3 regions of the Kitasatospora sp. NPDC059973 genome follow, and region 1 is predicted to be linked to each of the others. Evidence: riboswitches for the same ligand, from Rfam matches in the RefSeq annotation. Region 1 holds a riboswitch; each other region holds the start of a gene.
What was found. Region 1 has a riboswitch for cyclic di-AMP ahead of ACFWA9_RS24900 (NlpC/P60 family protein). Riboswitches for the same ligand answer to the same signal wherever they lie in the genome.
Positions count from the first base shown of each region.

Region 2: another riboswitch for cyclic di-AMP. It lies ahead of ACFWA9_RS28225 (peptidoglycan DD-metalloendopeptidase family protein); the one in region 1 lies ahead of ACFWA9_RS24900 (NlpC/P60 family protein).
Region 3: another riboswitch for cyclic di-AMP. It lies ahead of ACFWA9_RS25450 (transglycosylase family protein); the one in region 1 lies ahead of ACFWA9_RS24900 (NlpC/P60 family protein).

Region 1 covers NZ_JBHWUI010000098.1:16,970-24,604, forward strand. The annotation lists gene ACFWA9_RS24870 (aminotransferase class V-fold PLP-dependent enzyme) at 1-214, shown strand, start outside; gene ACFWA9_RS24875 (Lrp/AsnC ligand binding domain-containing protein) at 225-506, opposite strand; gene ACFWA9_RS24880 (rhomboid family intramembrane serine protease) at 548-1,330, opposite strand; gene ACFWA9_RS24885 (hypothetical protein) at 1,533-1,784, shown strand; gene ACFWA9_RS24890 (NYN domain-containing protein) at 1,861-3,405, shown strand; gene ACFWA9_RS24895 (NlpC/P60 family protein) at 3,617-4,660, shown strand; cyclic di-AMP (ydaO/yuaA leader) riboswitch at 4,984-5,137, shown strand; gene ACFWA9_RS24900 (NlpC/P60 family protein) at 5,148-6,296, shown strand; gene ACFWA9_RS24905 (NlpC/P60 family protein) at 6,522-7,580, shown strand; gene ACFWA9_RS24910 (hypothetical protein) at 7,613-7,635, shown strand, end outside.
Region 2 covers NZ_JBHWUI010000125.1:89-7,723, forward strand. The annotation lists gene ACFWA9_RS28225 (peptidoglycan DD-metalloendopeptidase family protein) at 63-1,097, opposite strand; cyclic di-AMP (ydaO/yuaA leader) riboswitch at 1,102-1,262, opposite strand; gene ACFWA9_RS28230 (MFS transporter) at 1,573-3,111, shown strand; gene purB (adenylosuccinate lyase) at 3,119-4,549, opposite strand; gene ACFWA9_RS28240 (MarR family transcriptional regulator) at 4,681-5,136, opposite strand; gene ACFWA9_RS28245 (DUF3037 domain-containing protein) at 5,259-5,672, opposite strand; gene ACFWA9_RS28250 (HipA family kinase) at 5,669-6,424, opposite strand; gene ACFWA9_RS28255 (NAD(P)/FAD-dependent oxidoreductase) at 6,603-7,635, shown strand, end outside.
Region 3 covers NZ_JBHWUI010000102.1:10,817-18,451, forward strand. The annotation lists gene ACFWA9_RS25435 (glycoside hydrolase family 13 protein) at 1-1,291, shown strand, start outside; gene ACFWA9_RS25440 (LacI family DNA-binding transcriptional regulator) at 1,317-2,336, shown strand; gene ACFWA9_RS25445 (hypothetical protein) at 2,396-2,596, opposite strand; gene ACFWA9_RS25450 (transglycosylase family protein) at 2,771-4,075, opposite strand; cyclic di-AMP (ydaO/yuaA leader) riboswitch at 4,062-4,220, opposite strand; gene ACFWA9_RS25455 (hypothetical protein) at 4,613-6,718, shown strand; gene ACFWA9_RS25460 (hypothetical protein) at 6,873-7,635, opposite strand, start outside.

The DNA.
Region 1 (7,635 bases):
GGACGTGGCGCCGTCCGAGTGCGGTGCGCCGGAGGCGTCGCTGCCGGGGGAGCGCAGCCTGAACGCGATCCGGGTCAGCTTCGGCGCGGGTACCCCGGACGAGCACATCGACCGGTTCCTGACCGCCGTCCGCGAGCTGGTCACGGACGGCGCGGCCTGGAACTACCGCAACGAGGGCGGCCGCTGCGTCGCGGACACCCGGCGCGAGGGCTGAACGGGGGAGGCTACTCGCCCAGGCCGAGCGCGAAGGCGGTCTCCAGGTCGTGCTGGGAGTAGGTGCGGAAGGCGATCTGGGTCTCGGTGTGGGCCACGCCCGGGACCTTGTTCAGCCGGCCGGGGATCACCTCGGCCAGGTCGTCGTGCCGGCGCACCCGCACCATCGCCACCAGGTCGTAGCCGCCGGTGACCGAGTAGACCTCGCTGACGCCCTCGATGGCCGCGATCGCCTCGGCGATCTCCGGGATGCGGTCGACGCTGGTCTTGATCAGGACGATGGCGGTGATCACTGTTCGGGCTCCTTTGTGAGGTGCCGCCAGGGTATCGGGCGTCAGCGGGGCCGTCGCGAGGGGCGGGTGGCCAGCGTGCAGGCGTACAGGAACCCCGCCGAGAAGCCGATCACGTGGACCAGGTAGGCGACGCCCGGCCCCGCCGAGTGCACCGACCACCACTGGAGCGCGAACCAGAGGCCGAGCACCAGCCAGGCCGGGAACCGCAGGGGCAGGAAGAGCAGCAGCGGGACGAGGGTGGTCACCCGGGCCCGCGGGTGCAGGCGCAGGTAGGCGCCGAGCACGCCGGCGATCGCCCCCGAGGCGCCGATCAGGACCCGGGTGGAGTCCGCCGAGTGCGCCTCGGCCAGCGCGAAGCCGTAGGTGGCCAGCGAGCCGGCCGCCAGGTAGAAGAGGGCGAACCGGGCCCGGCCGAAGCGGGCCTCCACGGTGGGGCCGAAGACCTGGAGGAAGAGCAGGTTGCCCAGCAGGTGCAGCCAGCCGGCGTGGACGAAGAGCCCGCTGAGGACGGACATCGCCGGGTGCTTGCCGGGGGTCGGGGCGGCCGGGCAGCCCGGCACCGGGTCGGGGGCCTCGGCCACCTGTTCGGCGCTCAGCGGCCGTCCGGCCAGCAGTTCGGCCGGGACGGCGCCCCAGCGCTGCTCGTACCGCTGCTCCGCGCAGACCCGGTCCTGCCCGCGGCCGTACAGCGGGTTGAGCCCGGCCGCCGGGCCGAGCAGGAAGACCAGCACGTTCAGCGCGATCAGCGCGTAGCTGACGGCCGGGACGGGCGCGGCCGGGGGGCCGTCCCGCGCGCCGGTGTGGTCGAGGACCGGGATCGCCATGCGACCAAGCATCCCTCCGTCGGGCCCGGGCGACACCGCGCTGTACGGCAGGTGGACCACCCCCGCGATCGCCGTGACCGGTGGCCGGGGTGGTTGCCCCAGGCAATAGGCTTGGGGCGGGCAATCCCGCCTCCCGCCGCCGATGCCGGGGCTCCGGGGGGAGCGCCTGAGCCCACCCAGGGACCACCCGAGAGGACCCCCGATGACCGTCCCCGCCCTGACCGCAGAGACGCGTTGGCGCTGCACCCTGTGCGGCAACCTGACCCGCTTCGACGTCACCCGCACCGCCCGGGTGACCGAGTTCCTGCACTTCGACCTGGCCGGCGAGTCCAAGGTGGAGGAGACCGAGGTGCACAGCGAGACCATCGAGTCGGTGCGCTGCCGCTGGTGCAACGCGGTGGACCAGGTCGAACTGGTGGCCCGTCCGGGCGCCGAGGCCGCCGAGCAGGCTTGATGCCCGCCCCGCGCGGTGGACGGTGCGCGGCACGGCCGTCCGCCGCGCGGGACAATACAGACAGAGCGCACGGAGCGTGACGACCAGGGGTACGGCCGACGGCCGTACCCCGCTGGCGAGGATCGGAGCCGAGGACGTGGTGGACGCAGCGCAGGAGCCCGCCGGGCCGCAGGGGCGGCAGCCCGCTGTGGACGCGCAGGCACCGGACGCGGTCGAGGCCGCCGCGCCCGGCACCGGCGCCCCCGCCGAGGAGGTCGACGGCGAGGAGGCCGGCGGCTCCGGCGGTGAGGAGCCGGCGGCAGCCCGCGCGGCCGAGAAGCTCGACCGGCCGCTGCCCGAGGGGGTGCGCCGGCGTGTGGTGGGCCTCGCCGCCGACGCGCTCGGCGGGCTGCCGGTCGCGGAGCTGCCGCAGACGCTGCGCCCGTACGCCAAGTTCACCCCGGCGCGCCGGGCCAAGTACGCCGCCACCGCGCTCGCCGCGGCGCTGGAGTCCGAGCCGGCGTTCCGGGTGCGGATAGCGGAGCGGCTGCGGCTCGGGCAGCCGGACCTGGTCCGGGCGCTGGAGTCGGGCAGCGTGCCGGGCGCCGCCGATCCGATGGACGTGGCGGCCGCCGCCTACCTGGTCCGGTCGGCGGGCTGGAGCCGCCTGGTCGTCGAGGCCGGCGAGGAGGCGGAGCGGGCCGGCGCCGAGGGCGCGGCGGCCGAGGCGGCCCGGCTGGCCGAGAAGCTGCAGGCGGAGCTGGCCGAGGTGCGCGCCGCCGCCCGGGCGGACCTGGACCGGCAGCGGGCCGAGTCGGAGGACGTCCGCAAGGAGGTGGAGTCGCTGCGCAAGAAGGTGCGTTCGCTGGAGAGCGACACCCGGCGGGCCCAGGCCGAGACGCGCCGGGTCACCGGGGAGCTGGAGGCCCTGAAGGCGCAGACGGGCGTCGAGCGCGGCGCCGCCGAGAGCGAGGCGCGGCGGCTGCGGCACCGGATCTCCGAGCTGGAGAACGCCGCCGAGCAGGGCCGCCGTTCGGCCCGCGAGGGGCGCAGCGTCGAGGACATGCGGCTGCGGCTGCTGCTGGACACCGTGCTGCAGTCGGCGCAGGGGCTCCAGCGGGAGCTGGCCCTGCCGGTCTCCCAGATCCGCCCGGCCGACCTGGTCGAGGCGGTGGTGCCGGGTTCGGCCTCGCCGAACGACGTGGCGCGGCGCGGGCTGGCCGAGGACGACCCGGCGCTGCTGGACCAGCTGCTGGCGATCCCGCAGGTCCACCTGGTGGTGGACGGCTACAACGTGACCAAGACCGGCTACCCCGCGCTCCCGCTGGAGCAGCAGCGGATCCGGCTGCTGGGCGGGCTGGCGATGCTGGCCCAGCGCACGCAGGCGGAGGTGACCTGCGTGTTCGACGGCCAGGACCTCGACGTGCCGGTGATCCTGGCGCCGCCGCGCGGGGTCCGGGTGCGGTTCAGCCGGACCGGGGAGACCGCCGACGAACTGATCCGCCGCCTGGTGCGGGCCGAGCCGCAGGGCCGGCCGGTGGTGGTGGTCTCCACCGACCGGGAGGTCGCGGAGGGCGTGCGGAAGGCGGGCGCGCGCCCTGTAGCCTCGGTGCTGCTGCTGAACCGACTGGCCCGGCCCTGAGCTCGGCCGGGGCCGGCCGGCAGGAGATGACGCCTGGTCAGCGCCCGGTTTGCGGGGATGTGTGGATCCCGTGAAGTCATGGCGGGGGGCGGGAGTTCACGCCATCGGGGGAGTGGCGCAAAGCGTGGATCTTCACTAGGGTCTGGCGTCAAACCTATTTTCCGGATTCTCACTCGTTCGGGTGAGTCCGTTGGAAGAAGGAGCCGGTCACTTGGCCACCCACCGCCGTCCCAAGCAGTCGAGCCGTGCACGGGTCACCGTGCTGACCGCTGCCGCTGCGACCGCGGTCGCCCTCTCGGCCCAGGTCAGCGCCCACGCCGCGCCCAGCCCGTCCCCCAAGAAGGAGGACGTGAAGGCGCAGGTCGACCAGCTGCAGGAGGAGGCCGAGCAGGCCACCGAGAAGTTCAACGGTGCCAAGGAGCGGGCGGACCAGCTGCGCAAGCAGGCGGACCAGCTCCAGGACCAGGTGGCTCGCGGCCAGGACCAGATGACCCAGCTTCAGGGCGGGCTGGCCGAGGTGGCGGCCGAGCAGTACCGGACCGGCGGCATCGACCCGTCCGTCCAGCTGATGCTCGCCTCCGACCCGTCCGGCTACCTGGACAAGGCCGCCAGCGTCCAGCAGGCCAGCTCCAGCCAGACCGAGGCGCTCAAGGGCCTGCAGGACCAGCAGCGCCGGCTGGACCAGCAGAAGGCCGAGGCGGCCGCCGTCCTCGCCTCGCTGGACAGCACGACCAAGGACCTGAACCAGTCCAAGGCCGAGGTCAACAAGAAGCTCAAGGAAGCCCAGGACCTGCTGAACTCGCTCAGCGCCGCCGACCGGGCCGCGCTGAAGGCCGCCCAGCAGCAGGCCGACCGGGCCTCGCGCGGCAGCGAGCGCACCGACCTGAGCAGCCTGCCGCAGGGCAGCGGCTTCGCCGGGCAGGCCGTCGCCAACGCGATGAGCAAGCAGGGTTCGCCGTACGTCTGGAGCGCGGTCGGCCCGAACTCCTTCGACTGCTCCGGTCTGATGGTCTGGTCGTACGCGAAGGCCGGCGTCTCGCTGCCGCGCACCTCGCAGGCGCAGGCCAACTACGGCTCGAAGGTGGCCTCGCTGGCCGACGCCCAGCCGGGCGACCTCATCATCTACCGCCCGGACCGCAGCCACGTCGGGATGTACATCGGCAACGGGATGGTGGTCCACGCGCCGCACACCGGTGACGTGGTGAAGGTGATGAAGGCCGACGCGATGCCGATCAACGCGATCCGCCGGGTCTGACGGACCGACATGCCCACGGGCCGGGATCCGGCCCTGTGATCCGCGCCACCCCCGGAACCGGGGGTGGCGTCGGTGTCTGCGGCCGCATCATGACAAACGATCAGCTCCATGTGGGCGCGTGATCACACCCGGTCATATTCACAAATGAACTTGGATATTCTTCCGGCATTTTTCTGACAAGGATTTGAACGGATCACGGTTCTGTTACTAGGGTCATGCCTCGAACCACCGCACAGTCGATCACCCAGCAGGGGTGGCGGCGGAGGTTTACCGCCGAGTTCGTGAAGCAGCGGGGCAGAGCATCTGCCCGACGGGGAGTCCAGTAGTCGGGGGCGCTGTGGAACGGAGCCGGGGAACCATGTTCCTCCGGGGTGAATCGGCGCCAGGTCGACCGTCGTGCGGTCGGTGAGGCGTCGTAGGGCACGCTTCCGGCCCGAACCCGTCAGCTCACCCGGTAGGCGGACGTAGGAAGAAGGAGTCCGCCTTCGTGGCGTCCCATCGTCGTCCCAAGCCCGCCGGCCGTGCCCGGGTCTCGATTCTGACCGGTGTCGCCGCCGCGGCGGTCGCGCTCTCCGCGCAGTCCGGCGCCCACGCCGACCCGACGCCGACCAAGGATCAGGTCAAGGAGCAGATCGACCAGCTCAACGAGCAGGCCGAGCAGGCCACCGAGAAGCTCAACGGCGCCCAGGCCAAGCAGCAGGAGCTGCAGAAGCAGGTCGGTGAGCTGCAGGACAAGGTGGCCCGTCAGCAGGCCGCGGTGACCGAGGCCCAGGGCGGTCTCGCCGAGATCGCCGGCGAGCAGTACCGCAACGGCGGCATATCGCCGACCGTGCAGCTGATGCTCTCGTCCAGCCCGGACAGCTTCCTCAGCCAGGCCGGTGCCATCAACCAGGCCGGCAGCACGCAGTCCGGTGCGCTGAAGGACCTCCAGGAGCAGCAGCGCAGGCTCGACCAGGACCGCAACGAGGCCCAGGGCAAGCTCGGCGAGCTCGAAGCCACCACCCAGCAGCTGAAGGCCTCCAAGGAGGAGGTCCAGGGCAAGCTGGCCAAGGCCCAGGACCTGTACAACTCGCTGTCCGAGCAGGAGCGCCAGGCGATGCGCGCGGCCGAGGAGAAGGCCGCCGCCGAGGCGAAGGCCAAGGCGGACGCCGCCAAGGCCGAGGCCAAGGCCAAGGCGGACGCCGACCGCGCCTCCCGCGACAACACCCGCGACCAGCTGCCCGCCCCGTCCTCGCCGGCCGCCAAGCCCGCCGCCGCCGCGCCGTCCGCGCCCGCCGCAAACGGCTCGCGCGCCGCCGCCGCGATCGCCGCCGCGGAGAGCAAGCTGGGCGCCCCGTACGTCTACGGCGCGGCCGGTCCGAGCTCCTTCGACTGCTCCGGCCTGACCAGCTGGGCCTACGCCCAGGCAGACGTGTCGCTGCCGCGCACCTCGCAGTCCCAGGCCACCGCCGGTACCAACGTGGGCACCAACATCGCCAACGCCCAGCCCGGCGACCTGATCATCTACCGTGCGGACCGCAGCCACGTCGCGCTCTACGTCGGTGGCGGCCAGGTCATCCACGCGCCGAAGCCCGGCGCGAACGTCCGGTACGAGACCGCCAGCATGCTGCCGATCTCGGCCATCGTGCGCGTCTGATCCGACGTCTGCTCCCGCAGGCCCGGTCTCCCCTCGCGGGAGGCCGGGCCTGCGGCTTTCGTGCCGGGCCGTGCTGATGTCCGATTGCGGGTCAAATATTCGGGTTGGGAGGGGTTTGGACTCGCTCGCCCGGACTCGCTAACGTCTGCCACCGGACTCCCGCTCGACAGCCGCCCGCACCGGTGCGGCGGCGGGGCCGGGTCGCAGGATCGGAGTTACCGTCGTATGGCCGTGCACCGCCGTTCCCCCCTGCCGGGCGCGTTCGCCCGTGCGCTGGTGCTGACCGCCGCGGCCACCACCGCGCTGGGGGTGGCCACGGGGGGTGCCGCCCAGGCCGCCCCGGGCACGCCGGACGGGCCGTCGAACCGCAAGGACGTCAAGGCGCAGGTGGAACAGCTGTACGACGAGGCCGAGCAGGCCTCGGAGAAGTACAACGCCGCACTGGACGTCCAGCAGCGCCTCCAGCACGAGACCGGCACGCTCCAGCAGCAGGTCGCCGTCGCCCAGGGCGAGCTCAACGAGCTCCGCGGCGACCTCGCCACCGTGGCCGGCGCCGAGTACCGGGGCGGCGGGATGGCGCAGACCGTCCAGCTGATGCTCTCCACCGACCCGGAGGGCTACCTCTCCAGGGCCCGCAGCCTGGACCAGGCCGCCGAGCGGCAGAACGAGACGCTGCACGAGGTGGTGGCCCGTCAGCGCCGGCTCGACCAGCGCCGGACGGAGGCCTCGATGAAGCTCTCCGAGCTGGAGGAGACCCGCCGGGCCCTGGCCGAGAGCAAGCAGCAGATCCAGCAGCGGCTGGCCAAGGCGCAGCGGCTGCTCAACAGCCTGGGGGCGGGCGAGCGGGCCCGGATGGTGGCCCAGGACGCCCGCGAGGCCGAGCAGCGGGCCACCCGCGGCACCGACCGCCTCGACCTGGGCACGGCCCCGCCCGCCTCCGAACGCGGCGCGGCCGCGCTGGCCGCCGCCGTGCGGATGATCGGTTCGCCCTATGTGTACGGATCCGCCGGGCCCCGCGCGTTCGACTGTTCCGGTCTGATGTACTGGAGCTGGCGGCAGGCCGGAGTGACCCTGCCGCGCACCTCGCAGGCCCAGGCGTACGCCGGCCAGCGGGTCAGCATCTCCGACGCGCGACCGGGAGACCTGGTGATCTTCTACCGGGACAGGCACCACGTCGGCATGTACGCCGGCGGCGGGGTGATCGTGCACGCCCCCTACCCGGGCGCCAAGGTCCGCTACGAGAGCGTCAACGCGATGCCCGTCGCGGAGGTGATCCGGCTCTGAGCCGGCCCGTCCCGACCCCTCCCGCCGATGCCGTGACACGCCGCCGCGCACTGTC
Region 2 (7,635 bases), on a different contig from region 1:
CACCCGACATGACCATCCCGGGAGGTCGTACGCCCCGCACCCAGCGGAAGTCCGACCTCAGGTCAGAGGGAGACGCCGTGCGCCCGCAGGTAGGCGATCGGGTCGATGTCCGAGCCGTACTCCGAGCCGGTGCGGATCTCGAAGTGCAGGTGCGGGCCGGTCACGTTGCCGGTGGCACCCGAGAGGCCGATCTGCTGGCCGGCGGTGACGGTCTGACCGATCTTCACACCGATCGAGGACAGGTGCGCGTACTCGGCGTAGTGGCCGTCGGCGAGCTTGATCTCGACCTCGTTGCCGTAGGCGCCGCCGTTGCCGGCCTTCACCACGGTGCCGGCGCCGACGGCGCGCAGCGGGGTGCCGGTGGAGGCGACGAAGTCGGCACCGGTGTGGTGACCGGAGGCCCACATCGAGCCGGCCACGCCGTAGGCGGTGCCGAGCTTCGGGTTGGCGAGGGGGGCGACGAAGCCCGAGGTGCTGGCCGCGGCGGCCGGCGCCGCGGGGGCGGCCGGAGCGGCCGGCTTCGCGGCGGGGGCGGCCGGCTTGGCGGCCGGGGCCTCGGCGGGCTTGGCGGCCTGGACCGGCTTCGGGGCGGCGTGCTGGGCGGCCGGCTTCTGCGCGTCCTGCGAGACCTGCGGCTTGGCGGCCGGGGCGGCGGGCTTGGCGGCCTCGGCGGCGGCCGGAGCGGCGGCGGCCTTGGCACCCAGCGCGAGCTGCTGACCCGGGAAGATGAGGTTCGGGTTGGCACCGACGACCGAGCGGTTGTGGTCGTAGAGGGCCTTCCAGCCACCCTCGACCTGCTTGGCGTCGGCGATCTTCGACAGGGTGTCCCCGCCGACGACCTTGTAGCTCTCCTCGGCCGGCGCGGCGGCCGGCTTGGCGGCCTCGGCGGCCGGCTGCGCGGCAGCGGCCGGCGCGGCGTCGACGCTGGTGGCGCCGGTCCAGGTGGAGGTCTGGGCGGGCTTGGCGGCCGGGGCGGTGTGGGCCTGGGCGCTGATGGTGGTCACCAGCGGGAGGGCGAAAGCGGCGCCGGTCACGGCGGTGGCGATGCCGATGCGGGCGGCGCGGGGCAGGGTGATACGACGAGCCTGTGCGGGCATGGCGAACTGTCCTCTCCGACGCCTGCGAGGTGAGCTGTCGGGTTCGGGCTGGAGTTGCCCGGCCGCATAGCGCGGCTTCACCCCAAGCCGGACCGTGAATTCCGGTCCGGCGACTTACCTTTGGGTCCCCCGCTCCTGCCGTACAGAGTTCGGTTCGTACCACCGGGCAGCGGCAGGACTAGGCGTTCCACCCGGTGGCCACCCGGTCCAATGCCGGGCGGTCGCTGAACTAAAACTCATCCGCCCGGGCGAAGCAATGTCGATCTCTTGAATCGACAACCACTACCGGGAAGGCCGTGACACTCCGAATGATCGGCTGCACAGTATGTGCACAATCGATTCACCGCGTGCCACTGATCCACCACGCTCCGCCGATTTCGGTGTCCGTACGCATGCGATCGCCTACGGAAAGCCATCCGCCGACACACCCCCGGTGACCCTTGTCACGTCGCCTCCCGGGGCGCACGATCAGGCGGTGGCCACCTCCGAGGCCGGCACCCTGCGCCTGGGCACCGCGCAGGGCCGCTGGGTACTACTGGCGACGGTGCTCGGCTCCAGCATGGCGATGCTCGACGGCACCGTCGTCAACGTCGCACTGCCCCGGATCGGCACCGATCTCGGCGCTCCGCTCGCCGCCCTGCAATGGACGCTCAACGCCTATCTGCTCACCCTGGCCGGCCTGATCCTGCTCGGCGGCGCGCTCGGTGACCGCTACGGCCGGCGCCGCGTCTTCCTGATCGGCGTGCTCTGGTTCGCCGCCGCCTCGGCGGCCTGCGCCGCGGCCCCCACCATCGAGGTGCTGGTCGCCGCCCGCGCGGTGCAGGGCGTCGGCGGGGCGCTGCTCACCCCCGGCTCGCTGGCGATGCTCCAGGCGGTGTTCCACCCTGACGACCGCTCGGCGGCGGTCGGCCTCTGGTCCGGCCTCGGCGGGGTGTCCGCCGCGATCGGCCCGTTCCTCGGCGGCTGGCTGGTGGACGGCCCCGGCTGGCGGTGGATCTTCCTGTTGAACGTCCCGCTCGCCGCCCTGGTGGTCGCGGTTGCCTCCCGGCACGTCCCGGAGAGCCGGGACGAGAGCGCGACCGGCCGGTTCGACGTCCTCGGCGCGGCGCTGGCCGCGTTCGCGCTGGGCTCGGTCACCTACGCGCTGACCGCGGCGGGCGACGGGCTCTCGGCCGTGGTGTGGGTGTCCGGCGCGGCCGGCCTGCTGCTGGGCACGGCCTTCGTGATGGTCGAACGCCGCGTCCCGGAGCCGATGCTGCCGCTCGGCCTCTTCTCCTCCCGCCTGTTCACCGCGGTGAACCTGGTCACCCTCTGCGTCTACGCGGCGTTCAGCGGCGTCTTCTTCCTCCTGGTCGTCCAGCTGCAGATCGTCTCCGGCTTCTCCCCACTGGTCTCCGGGCTCGCCCTGCTGCCGATCACCGTGCTGATGCTCGCGCTGTCCGCCCGGGCCGGCCGGCTCGGCAAGCGGATCGGCCCGCGCCTCCCGCTCACCGTGGGGCCGCTGCTCTGCGCGACGGGGGTCCTGCTGATGCTGCGGATCGGCTCCGACGCCTCGTACTGGACGGACGTGCTGCCGGCCGCCACCGTGATGGGCTGCGGGATGGTCCTGCTGGTCGCGCCGCTGACCGCGACGGTGCTCGCGGCGGTGGAGGTCCGGCATGCCGGGATCGCCAGCGGCGTCAACAACGCCGCCGCCCGCGCGGCCGGGCTGCTCGCGGTGGCCGCCCTGCCGGCGCTGGCCGGGCTCAGCGGCGAGGCCTACCGGGTGCCGGCCGCGGTGGACTCCGCCTTCCGGACCGCGATGCTGATCTGCGCCGGGCTGCTGGTCACCGGCGCGATGACGGCGTTCACCACCGTCCGGGGCAACGTGCTGGCCCCCGAGGACCACCCGGTCGCCGAGCCGGACTGCACCTACGCCTGCGGCACCGCCCCTCCGCTGGATCCGGGCCATGCCGCCGCCGGACACGGCGAAGGCCCCGCCACCGGATCGGCGGCGGGGCCCACGAAGGCCTGAGGCAACGTCAGAGGATGTCGCCCGGGGCGTACTTGGCGGCCTCGGGGTAGGCGGCCGCGACGGCCTCGACCTGGCGGACCACCTCGGCGACCTGGGCACCGGCCGCGCCGGTGAAGGAGAGCCGGTCGGCCAGCAGCGCGTCCAGCCCGGCCCGGTCCAGCGGGATCCGCGCGTCCGCCGCCAGCCGGTCCAGCAGCTCGTTCTCCCGCGCGCCGGCCCGCATCGCCAGCGCCGAGGCGACGGCGTGCTCCTTGATGACCTCGTGCCCGGTCTCCCGGCCGACGCCCGCCCGCACCGCGCCCATCAGCACCTTGGTGGTGGCCAGGAACGGCAGGTAGCGGTCCAGCTCGGCCTCGATCACGGCGGGGAAGGCGCCGAACTCGTCGAGGACGGTCAGGAAGGTCTCCAGCAGGCCGTCGAAGGCGAAGAAGGCGTCCGGCAGCGCGACCCGGCGGACCACCGAGCAGGAGACGTCGCCCTCGTTCCACTGGTCGCCGCCCAGCTCGGCGGTCATCGAGGCGTACCCGCGCAGGATGACGGCCAGGCCGTTGACGCGCTCGCAGGAGCGGGTGTTCATCTTGTGCGGCATCGCGGAGGAGCCGACCTGGCCCTCCTTGAACCCCTCGGTGACCAGCTCGTGGCCGGCCATCAGGCGGATCGTCTTGGCCAGGCTGGACGGCCCGGCCGAGAGCTGGACGAGGGCGGTGAGCACCTCGAAGTCCAGCGAGCGCGGGTAGACCTGGCCGACGCTGGTCAGCACGTGGTCGAAGCCGAGGTGACCGGCCACCCGGCGCTCCAGCTCGGCGAGCTTGTCGGTGTCGCCGCCGAGCAGGTCCAGCATGTCCTGGGCGGTGCCGACCGGGCCCTTGATCCCGCGCAGCGGGTAGCGGGCGATCAGCTCCTCCAGCCGGCGGAAGGCGACCAGCACCTCGTCGGCGACGGTCGCGAAGCGCTTGCCCAGGGTGGTGGCCTGCGCGGCGACGTTGTGCGACCGGCCGGCCATGACCAGCTCGGAGTGCTGGGCGGCGAGCCGGCCCAGGCGGACCAGCACGGCGACCGTGCGGTCGCGGACGTGCTCCAGCGACTGGCGGATCTGCAGCTGCTCGACGTTCTCGGTCAGGTCCCGGGAGGTCATGCCCTTGTGGATCTGCTCGTGGCCGGCGAGGTCGCTGAACTCCTCGATCCGCGCCTTCACGTCGTGCCGGGTGACCCGCTCGCGGGCGGCGATCGAACCGAGGTCGACCTGGTCGATCACCCGCTCGTAGTCGGCGACGGCGCCTGCGGGCACCTCCACGCCGAGGTCCTGCTGGGCCTTCAGGACGGCGAGCCACAGGTGGCGCTCAAGGACCACCTTGTGCTCGGGGGACCACAGCTGGGCCAGGGTCGCCGAGGCGTACCGGGAGGCCAGGACATTGGGGATCTGGGGCTTCGCGCTCACGCTTCGCAAGCCTAACAGCCGAGGTCAGCGCGAGCGGCGGCGGACCGGGCGCTGCCGCCTCCCGCGCCCGCCCCGGCCGATCGCCGTACCGCTGTGCTGCCGTGCCGCCGTGCCGCCGTGCCGCCGTGCCGCTACACCGTGCCGGGCGAGCGCCCGGCGAGGACCGGCAGCACCTGCGCGCAGATCGAGTGCAGCGAGATCCGCTGCTCGTCCGTCATCGCCTCGAAGGCCTGGTGGGTACGGCTCATCTCGCCGCGGATCAGCCCGAGGATCTCGCGGCCCTGCTCGGTGATCACCACGATCTTGACCCGCCGGTCACCGGCCGCCGCCTCGCGGTTGGCCAGGCCGAGCGACTCCAGCCGGTCGACGATCCCCGTCACGTTGGAGGCGTCGCAGCCCAGCCGGCCGGCCAGCGCGCGCATCGGCACCGGCTCCTGCACCGCACCGAGGGCCTTCGCCTGGGAGGAGGAGAGGCCGTGCCGGGCCGCGGCTCCCGCGAAGTCCTGGAAGTAGGCGGCGCCGACGGCGGCCAACGCCTCCATCAACTCGGCGTTGGTCGGTACGGTCGTCGTCGCTGTCGAACCCATGGGGCCAGCGTACGACCGAGTGCTTCACCAACTCAAGCTTTGACCGGGGCAAAAGTCCGCAGGTCAACCGCTCGGCCCCGGAAGGGCCCCCGGACGGCCCCCGGGCACCCGACCGGTCGCCCTCAGAGCACCAGCTGGTCGAAGAGCCGCCGCAGCTCGGCCTCCGGGTCACCGGTCAGCCCGGTGTGCACCGGTCCCGGCTGGACGATGGCACTGCGCGGCGCCGTCAGCCAGCGGAACCGCTGCCCCGGACTGTCGCCCGCCGCCGGACCGGCCGCGGGCCCGCCCGCGCAGACCGCCTCGATCCCGTGCAGCGCCCGCCGCACCCCGGCGACGTCCGCCACCGGGTCGAGCGCCAGCAGCCGGGCCTGGTCCAGATGGGTCCGGGCGCCCAGGTGCGCGCTCTGCCGGCAGTACAGCAGCACCCCGACGTTGACGCACTCGCCGCGCTCGACCCGGGGCACCGCCCGGATCACCGCGTACTCGTAGTCGTGCAGCTCGACGGCCGGCGGGGCCGGCGTCACGGACTCGCTCATGCGGAGACCTCCGGCAGCCAGTCACGCGGACCGGCCAGTCGCCCGGTCAGCTGGGAGCGGTACGCGGCGCGCACCGCCTCGGGCGAGTCGAAGCCCGGCTCGTCCGCCAGCCAGACGTCCGGGATCCGCGCCACCGCCGCCTCCACCGCCGCCTCGGCGAGCGGCGCGAGCGCCTTGTCCGCGGCCACCAGATCGGGCTCCGCGCGCAACAGCGCGTGGTCGGAGGCGTCGTACGGGCGGCGGATCCAGCCGGCCGCGCCCGCCCAGTGGTGATGGAAGATCAGGCTGGCGCCGTGGTCGATCAGCCGCAGCCCGCCGGTGGCCACCAGCAGGTTGGGGTTGCGCCACGAGCGGTCGACGTTGCCGATCAGGGCGTCGAACCAGAGCACCTGCCCGGCCAGCCCGGCGTCCACCTCGAAGCAGAGCGGGTCGAAGTTGAGCGCCCCGCTGACGAAGGCCATCCCGAGGTTGCGGCCGCCGCTGGCCCGCATCTGGTCCTGGATCTGCGGGTCCGGCTCGCTGCGGGCCAGCACCGGGTCGAGGTCCACGGTGACCAACTCCGGTACCGGCAGCCCGAGCCGGCGGCCCAGCTCACCGGCCAGCACCTCCGCCACCAGCGCTTTGCGGCCCTGCGCGGCGCCGACCCATTTCAGGGCGTACAACCGCCGGTCGTCGGCCTCGACCAGGCCCGGCATCGAGCCGCCTTCTCGCAGTGGCGTCACATAACGGACCGCCGTCACCTCGGGGAGCACGCCGGACAGCCTATCGGGCATATGCGCGGACCGGGCGCCGCGTGCCGTCCCCGCCCGGCGCGGGCCTGCGCCATCCGCGCCGTCCGGTGGCAGCGCCCGCTCCGCCGTGCGAGTGTGGCTCAGAGTAGTGGGGACCTTGCACGGTACGAACTGCGAACTGCACTGTAAGGGATGAACGATGGAACGAGCTCGGATCCTGATCGTGGGCGGTGGCTTCGCCGGACTGGAGTGCGCTCGCCGGCTCGAACGCAAGCTCACGCCCTCGGAGGCGGAGATCTCGCTGGTCACGCCGTTCAGCTATCAGCTCTATCTGCCGCTGCTCCCGCACGTGGCGGCCGGGGTGCTGACCCCGCAGTCGGTCGCGGTCTCGCTCCGCCGGACGCTGCGCCGCACCCACATCGTCCCCGGCGGCGCGATCGGCGTCGACCCGCGTTCGAAGGTCTGCGTGGTCCGCAAGATCACCGACGAGGTCGTCGCGCAGAAGTACGACTACCTGGTGCTCGCGCCCGGCAGCGTGACCCGCACCTTCGACATCCCGGGCCTGACCGACTACGCGCGCGGCATGAAGACGCTCGCCGAGGCGACCTACGTCCGCGACCACGTCATCGCCCAACTCGACCTCGCCTCCGCCACCCTGGACCAGCGGGAGCGCGAGTCCCGGCTCCAGTTCGTGGTGGTCGGCGGCGGCTACGCGGGCACCGAGACCGCCGCCTGCCTCCAGCGGCTGACCACCGCGGCCGCCCGGCGCTACCCGCGGCTGGACGCCCGGCAGATCAAGTGGCACCTGATCGACATCGCCCCGAAGCTGATGCCGGAGCTCGGCGACGCCCTCGGCGTCGCCGCCCTGGAGGTGCTGCGCGAGCGCGGCATCGAGGTCTCGCTGGGCGTCTCGGTGGCCGAAGTCGGCGCCGAGTCGGTCAAGTTCACCGACGGCCGGGTGCTCCCCTGCCGGACGCTGATCTGGACGGCCGGCGTCGCGGCCAGCCCGCTGATCGGCACCCTGGACGCCGAGACGGTCCGCGGCCGGATCGCGGTCACCGCGGAGATGCGGGTGCCGCAGTTCGAGGGCGTCTTCGCACTCGGCGATGCCGCCGCCGTCCCGGACCTCGCGAAGGGCGACGGCGCGGTCTGCCCGCCCACCGCCCAGCACTCCGCCCGCCAGGGCCGGGCGGTGGCCAACAACGTGATCGCCGCGCTGCGCAACCAGCCGC
Region 3 (7,635 bases), on a different contig from region 1:
CCCGTCCTCCCCGCTGCGCGAGCGCTACCACTTCCGCCCCGGCAAGGGCCAGAACGGCGAGCTGCCGCCCAACGACTGGGAGTCCATCTTCGGCGGCCCGGCCTGGACCCGCACCGAGAACCCCGACGGCACCCCCGGTGACTGGTACCTGCACCTGTTCGCGCCCGAGCAGCCCGACTTCAACTGGGAGAACGGGGCCGTCGCCGACGAGTTCCGCTCGATCCTGCGGTTCTGGCTGGACATGGGCGTCGACGGCTTCCGGATCGACGTCGCCCACGGCCTGGTCAAGGCCCCCGGCCTGCCCGACATCGGCGGCGGCGACCAGCTGAGGCTGCTCGGCAACGACGTCATGCCGTTCTTCGACCAGGACGGCGTGCACGAGATCTACCGCAGCTGGCGGAAGATCCTCGACGAGTACCCGGGGCAGCGGATCGGCGTCGCCGAGGCGTGGACCCCGACCGTCGAGCGCACCGCCAACTACGTGCGCCCCGACGAGCTGCACCAGGCCTTCAACTTCCAGTACCTGGGCACCTCCTGGGACGCCGCCGAGCTGCGCTCGGTGATCGACCTGTCGCTCGACTCGATGCGCCCGGTCGACGCCCCCGCCACCTGGGTGCTCTCGAACCACGACGTCACCCGGCACAGCACCCGGTTCGCCAACCCGCCGGGCCTGGGCACCCAGATCCGCACCCCCGGCGACCGCGCGCTCGGCCTGCGCCGGGCCCGCGCCGCCACCCTGCTGATGCTCGCGCTGCCCGGCTCGGCGTACGTCTACCAGGGCGAGGAGCTCGGCCTGCCGGACGTCACCGACCTGCCCGACGAGGTCCGCCAGGACCCGTCCTTCTTCCGCAAGGCCGGCCAGGACGGCTACCGCGACGGCTGCCGGGTGCCGATCCCGTGGTCCGGCACCGAGGCCCCGTACGGCTTCGGCCCGACCCCCGGCGGCCCCAGCTGGCTGCCGCAGCCGGCCGAGTGGGCCGGGCTCAGCGTCGAGGCGCAGACCGGTGACCCGACGTCGACCCTGGAGCTCTACCGCAGCGCGCTGGCCATCCGCCGGGAGCAGTCCGGGCTGGGCGCCGGCACCGGGGTCGAGTGGATGGCGAGCCCCGAGGGCACCCTGGTCTTCCGCCGCGGCTCCTTCGTCTGCACGGTGAACACCACCGCCGAGCCGGTGCGGATACCCGCGCCGGGCCGGCTGCTGCTGTCCTCCGCGGACGCCGCGCCGGAGGCCGCCGGCGCCGGCGGCGAAGCGGTTCTCGGACCGGACAGCACCGACTGGTGGGCGGTCTGACGTGGTTGCAATAGGCTCTGGGACCGTGACTACGGCGCGACTATCAGACATCGCGGCGCAGGCGGGGGTCAGCGAAGCCACCGTCTCCCGCGTACTCAACGGCAAGGCGAACGTTTCCGCCGCCACCCGGCAGACCGTGCTGGCGGCGCTGGACGTGCTCGGCTACGAGCGGCCGACCAGGCTGCGCCAGCGCAGTGCGGGACTGATCGGGCTGATCACCCCGGAACTGAGCAACCCGATCTTCCCCGCGCTGGCCCAGGTGATCGAGCAGGTGCTGAGCCGGCACGGGTACACCCCGGTGCTCTGCACCCAGACGCCCGGCGGCTCCACCGAGGACGAACTGGTGGAGATGCTGGTCGACCGGGGCGTGGCGGGCATCGTGTTCGTCTCCGGCCTGCACGCGGACACCACCGCCGACCACGACCGGTACGCCCGGCTGACCGGCCGGCAGGTGCCGTTCGTCCTGATCAACGGCTTCAGCGAGAAGATCGACGCGCCGTTCATCTCGCCGGACGACCGGGCCGCGATGTGGATGGCCGTCCAGCACCTGGCCGAGCTCGGCCACGAGCGGATCGGCCTCGCGGTCGGGCAGAAGCGGTACGTCCCGGTGCTGCGGAAGATCGAGGGCTTCACGGCGGCCCTGCGGGAGGTCCTCGGCCGGACCGAGGAGCAGGCCCGGGAGCTCGTCCACCACACGCTGTTCAGCGTGGAGGGCGGGCACGCGGCGGCCGGCGCACTGCTCGACAAGGGCTGTACGGCGATCGTCTGCGGCAGCGACATGATGGCGCTCGGCGCGATCCGCGCGGTGCGCCAGCGGGGGCTGTCCGTGCCGCAGGACGTCTCGGTGGTCGGGTTCGACGACTCGCCGCTGATAGCTTTCACCGAGCCGCCGCTGACCACCATCCGCCAGCCGGTCGAGGCGATGGCCACCGCCGCCGTCGACGCCCTGCTGGAGGAGGTCGGCGCGAACGCCGCCCAGCGCGGTGAGTTCATGTTCCAGCCGGAGCTGGTGATGCGCGGTTCCACGGGCGCCTGCGCCCGCTGAGACGACGACCGGGGCCCCGGAGGACGATCCAGTCCTCCGGGGTCCCGTCCTGTCCGCCCTCAGCCCTCCTGCGCGGTCGGGCGCTGCTGCCCGGTCCGCTGCCCGTCGGCGGCCTCGCCGGTCCGGCTCTCGGTGCGCCGCCCCCGGGCGAGGTAGTCGCGCAGGATCAGCTCCACCGCGTCCTGCGGGTTCCTGGTGCCGGAGAGCATCATCGCGTCGATCGCGAGATTGGCGTCGAGCGTGACGGTGACCTGGGCCATGTGACTCCTCCTCGGGTGCGGAGCAGCAGCATGCCCGCCCGGGCCGAGGTTTGGCCATGCCCGGGCCCGCGCCGTCCCGCGCGCGGGCGTGCCGGAGCCCCCGGGGAGGAGCGACCAGACTCTCCCCGGGGGCTGCGGCGGACGGCGCGGACCGCGTGCGGACCGCGCGCGGGATCAGACCCGGCCGGCGAAGTCCGGGGCCCAGTTGGCGATGGTCTGGGTCCGCACGCCCACGCTCGGGTTGGCGGCCTCGACGTACTTGCCGTCGCCGATGTAGAGCGCGACGTGGTAGACGCCCGAGTCCTGGCCGTTGTTGGACCAGAACAGCAGGTCGCCGGCCTTGAGGGCGTCCAGCGAGACGTGGGTGCTGGCGGCGGCCTGGTCGGCGGCGACCCGCGGGACGGAGACGCCCGCGGCGCGCAGCGCGGCCTGGGTCAGGCCGGAGCAGTCCCAACCGCCGTTGCCGGTACCGCCGTAGACGTAGGCCTGGCCGACCTTCGACTGGGCGAAGGAGACCGCGGCGGCCATGCTGCCGGTGGCGGCCTGGGCCGGCGCCTCGGCCGACGCCTGGGCGGCGGGCTTGGCGGCCGGAGCCTGGGTCTGCGCGGCCGGCTTGGTGGCGGTCGCGGTGGAGCCGTCGGCCTTGCCGGTGGCGCCCGAGGAGCGGTTGAACCAGTCGAAGCCCTGGCCGGACTCGTCCGAGGCCCGGGTCTTCGCGCGGTCGCCCAGGCTCAGGTGCTGGCCCGGGTAGATGACGTGCGGGCCGTCGCCGAGGGTGCCGCGGTTGAGCTCGTAGAGCCGCTCCCAGCCGCCCTGGACGTTGTTCTTGTCGGCGATCGAGGAGAGCCAGTCGCCCGCGACCACGGTGTAGTCGGAGGAGGCCTGCGCGTCCTGGCGGTACTGCTGCCAGTTCCGGCCCTGCGACTGCTGGGCGGAGTCGGCGGCGGCCGGGGTCTCGGCGGCCTTCGGGGCGGCCTTGGGCGCGGCCGGCTTGGCGGCGGGGGCGGGGGTCTGCGCCGGGGCCGGGGCGGCCTTCGGGGCGGCCGGCGTGGCGGCGGTCGCGGTGTCGACGGCGGCCGGGGTGCCGCCCTTGGTCAGACCGGCCTGGACGGAGCAGACGGGCCAGGCGCCGGGGCCCTGGACGGCGAGCACCTTCTCGGCGACCGCGATCTGCTGGTCCTTGGTGGCGAGGTCGGCACGCGCGGCGTAGCTGGTGCCGCCGAACGCCGCCCAGGTGGAGTTGGTGAACTGGAGGCCGCCGTAGAAACCGTTGCCGGTGTTGATGCTCCAGTTGCCGGTGCTCTCGCACTGGGCGACCTTGTCCCAGGTGGCGACCGAGGCGGCCGAGGCGGAGCCGGCGGTGAGGCAGGGGATGGTGAGGCCGATACCGACGACGCCGAGGGTGGCGATCGCTCGGCGGGTGCGGCCGGACAGGCGGGTGCCGTTGGTGGGCAGCATGGTGACGCGGTCCTCTCCCACGCCTGCGAGGTGAGCTGTCGGATTCGGGCTGGAGTTGCCCGGCCGCGCTGTGGACGCGGCTTCACCCCTAGCCCCGAACCGGTACGAACCGGTCCCGGGCGACTTACCTGTGGTTCCCCCGCTCCTGCCGTGGTGCGTTCTGCGCTGCCAGCGCACCCGACGGCAGGACTCGGCGTTGCGGGTGGGCTGGGTCCGTGTGGCCACGAACGGGGAGCACGTTAAGCAGACTTAAGTTCAAACCGCAAACATGTGTGACGGCCATCACGGTTTATGAAGAGCGTGCTAAATGGCTGTCCACCATGATCAGAAATGACCGATTTCGAGCAACGCCCGTCGGAGTCACGGCAACTGCCTATGCTTCAGGGCATCAGGACCGACGCGGCCGTCTGGGGGGAGGGCTTCGCAGCGATGGCCATGGACGAGGGTCCGGAGGCCGGTGCGCCGGCCGAGCGGCCGCGTGGAACGCACCGCCGGGCAAAACACCGCAGAGCGGACATCACGCCCGCAGAGCCCCGAACTCCCCTGCCCCGGCGGACGATGCTGCGCTGGCTCGCCGTCGGCACGGTCTTCGCGGCGGTCGGCGGCGAGGAGGCGCTGCGGCGCTCCCTGGACGGCCGCTCCGCGCCCGTCGCCGCCGCGGAGGACCCCGCCACGGGGCCGGGAGCGGCCGACCCGGCCGCGGGGCACGGGCACGGCGCCGCGTCGCCCCCCGGGACGCCCGGGGGTGCCACCGAGGGCGCCCCCGCCGGAGCCGCCCCCGCACCCACCCCCGACCAGGGCGGCCGCCCCTGGTCGGACCCGGCCGGCTGGGGCGGCCGGGTACCCGGACCGCAGAGCGCCGTCCGGATCACCGACCGGGTGCTGCTCGACACCGACGCCGCGATCGGCTCGCTGCTGGTCGAGCCGGGCGGTGCGCTCACCTTCGCCGCCGACCGCAGCCTCACCCTCGCCGCCGCGGGCAACGTCGAGATCCGCGGCACCCTCGCGCTCGCCCCCGAGGGCGCCGCCGTGCACACCGTGCGCTTCCCCGCCGTCGACGAGCGGCGCTTCCGGGGGGACGGCGTGAAGGTGGTCGACACCGACGTCGGCCTCTGGGTCACCGGCGCCGGGTACCTGCGGCTGGACGGCGCGGCCAAGACCGCCTGGGTGCGCGCCGACCGGGCACTCGCGGCGGGCGACACCACCGTCAGCCTGGCCGCGCCGCCCACCGGTTGGCTGCCCGGCGACGAACTGGCCGTCACCCCGACCGGCCCGCCGGGCGAGGACGGCTTCTCCACCCGCTACGACCTCGCCGTCGTCCGGTCCGTCAGCGGATCCACCGTCACCCTGGAGGCGCCGCTGACGTACGCGCACCCCCGGGTCGCCGCCGGAGGGGGCGTCACGGTCGGCGCCGAGGTGCTCAACCTGACCCGCAGCGTGCGGATCGAGGGCACCGCCGAGGGCCGCGCCCACGTCCACCTCACCACCTCCCGCCGGGCCGACCTGCGGCACGCGGCGCTGCGCTGGGTCGGCCCGCGCACCGACACCGCGGAGTCCTGGAAGGGCCCGGACGGCAGCGCCCCGGTGACCGCCCCGGTGCTCGGCCGGTACGGGCTGCACTTCCACATGCTGGGCGACACCACCCGGGGCACCGTCGTCGAGGGCCTGGTGGTCCGCGACGCGGGGAGCCACGCCTTCGTCCCGCACGCCAGCCACGGCATCACCTTCCGCAGCTGCATCAGCCACGACACCTGGGAGGACGCCTACTGGTGGGACGGCCCGCCGGACACCCGCACCCCGCAGCAGCCCTCCGACGACATCGTCTACGAGTCCTGCGTCGCCTCCCGCACGCGGCTGGAGCCCAACCCGCGGGCCTACCGGCTGACCGGCTTCAACCTCGGCGCCGGCACCGGCGGCAAGGCGCTGGACTGCGTGGCCGTCGGCGTCCAGGGGGCCGACGGCGCCTCCGGCTTCGAGTGGCCGGAGAACAGCGAGGGGGTCTGGACGTTCCAGCGCTGCCTGGCCCACAACAACCTGCGGGACGGCATCTTCGTCTGGCTGAACGCCCAGCAGCACCACGTGGTCACCGAGTTCGCGGCCTACCACAACGGCGGGTGGGGCATCGAGCACGGCGCCTACCTCAACGACTTCGACTACACCGCGAGCGTGCTGTACGGCAACGGCGGCGGGGGAGTGGCGCTGCACTCGCTCGGCCGGGACAAGGGGACCGTCTTCGACGGCCTGCTGATCGACGCCGCCGGGCAGAGCGACTACGGCGTCTCCACCGCGCGCCACGAACTCGCCGGGGAGGCGGTCACCTTCAGCCGCAGCCGGTTCACCGGCCACCGCCGGGCCGGGATCGCCTTCCGGGCCACCCCGGACGGCAGGCCGGACGACATCCTCGTCCTGGACTGCGAGTTCGACGGCAACGAGCTCTGGATGGACCCGGAGTCCGCGCCGCCGAAGAACATCCTGCTGCGCCGGGCGGGGCAGACCGAGGTGCTGCAGGTGCGCAAGGCGGACGGTGGCGGCGGGCGGTCGCCGTGGAACGCCACCGGCGTGCCGGTGGCCGCCTTCGCCGCGCAGTCCCGGCCGGTGCAGCTGCCGGCGCTGCGGCTCAAGGACGCGGCGGCGGCCACCGGCCGGGTGGGCGGGCGGACCTGAGGCCGGGGCCCGCCGGGGCCCGCACCGACGCGCCTCGGACCGGTACGGCGCGGGCCCGTACGGAGAGGGCCGGTGCGGCGGGGACACGGACGGCGGGGGGTACGGCGAGGGCCCGGAGCGGGTGCGCTCCGGGCCCTTCGGCGTTCGTGGTCCGCTACTCGGCGGCGGCCTCCCCGGCCTCCTGGGCAGCGGCCTCCTCGGCGGCGGCCTGCGCGGCGAACGCCTCGGGGGCGACGGCCGGCAGTACGGCGAGGTAGGTGGCGGCGATCAGCTGGCCCACCGTCGGGTAGGCGCCGAGCGGCGCGGCGCTCGGGCAGCCGGTCTCCTCGGCGGCCGTGGCGAGCAGCTCGGAGTCGGCCTCCGGGCCGATCACCAGCGGGGCCAGCGCGGGGCGCTGGGAGCCGGTCTCCTTGAGGTGCGCGACGGCGGCGGCCACCGAGCCGGGCACGTCGAGCGCGGCGGGCACGACCGGCACCGCGAGGCGGGCGGCCAGCAGCACACCGGTGATCCCGGCCGCCGCGGCGGCCTCCTCGCCACCGACGGTGGTGAGGACGACGCCGTCCGCGGCCGTCGCGATGGCGAACAGCCGGGCGCGGTCGGCGCGGGCCAGCCCCGCCTCGGAGAGCCGGACGTGGACGGCCTCGGCGAGCAGCGGGTGCGGGCCGAGGACATCGGTGACGTGGGCGCCGTACTCGGCGGCCAGCGCGTGCAGTTCGGTCAGGAAGCCGTGCGGGCCGGGGACCAGCGGCACCACGACCGGGGCGGGCAGGCCCGACTCGGCGGCGTGCGCCAGCAGTTCGGCGACGGAGAACTCGTCACGGCCGGGCTCGCTCCCGCCCGCGCCGCTGTCGAGGTAACCGGCCGCGGTCTGCACGCCGTTCTGCTCGCTGCGTACGATCGACAGCAGTTCCTCGACC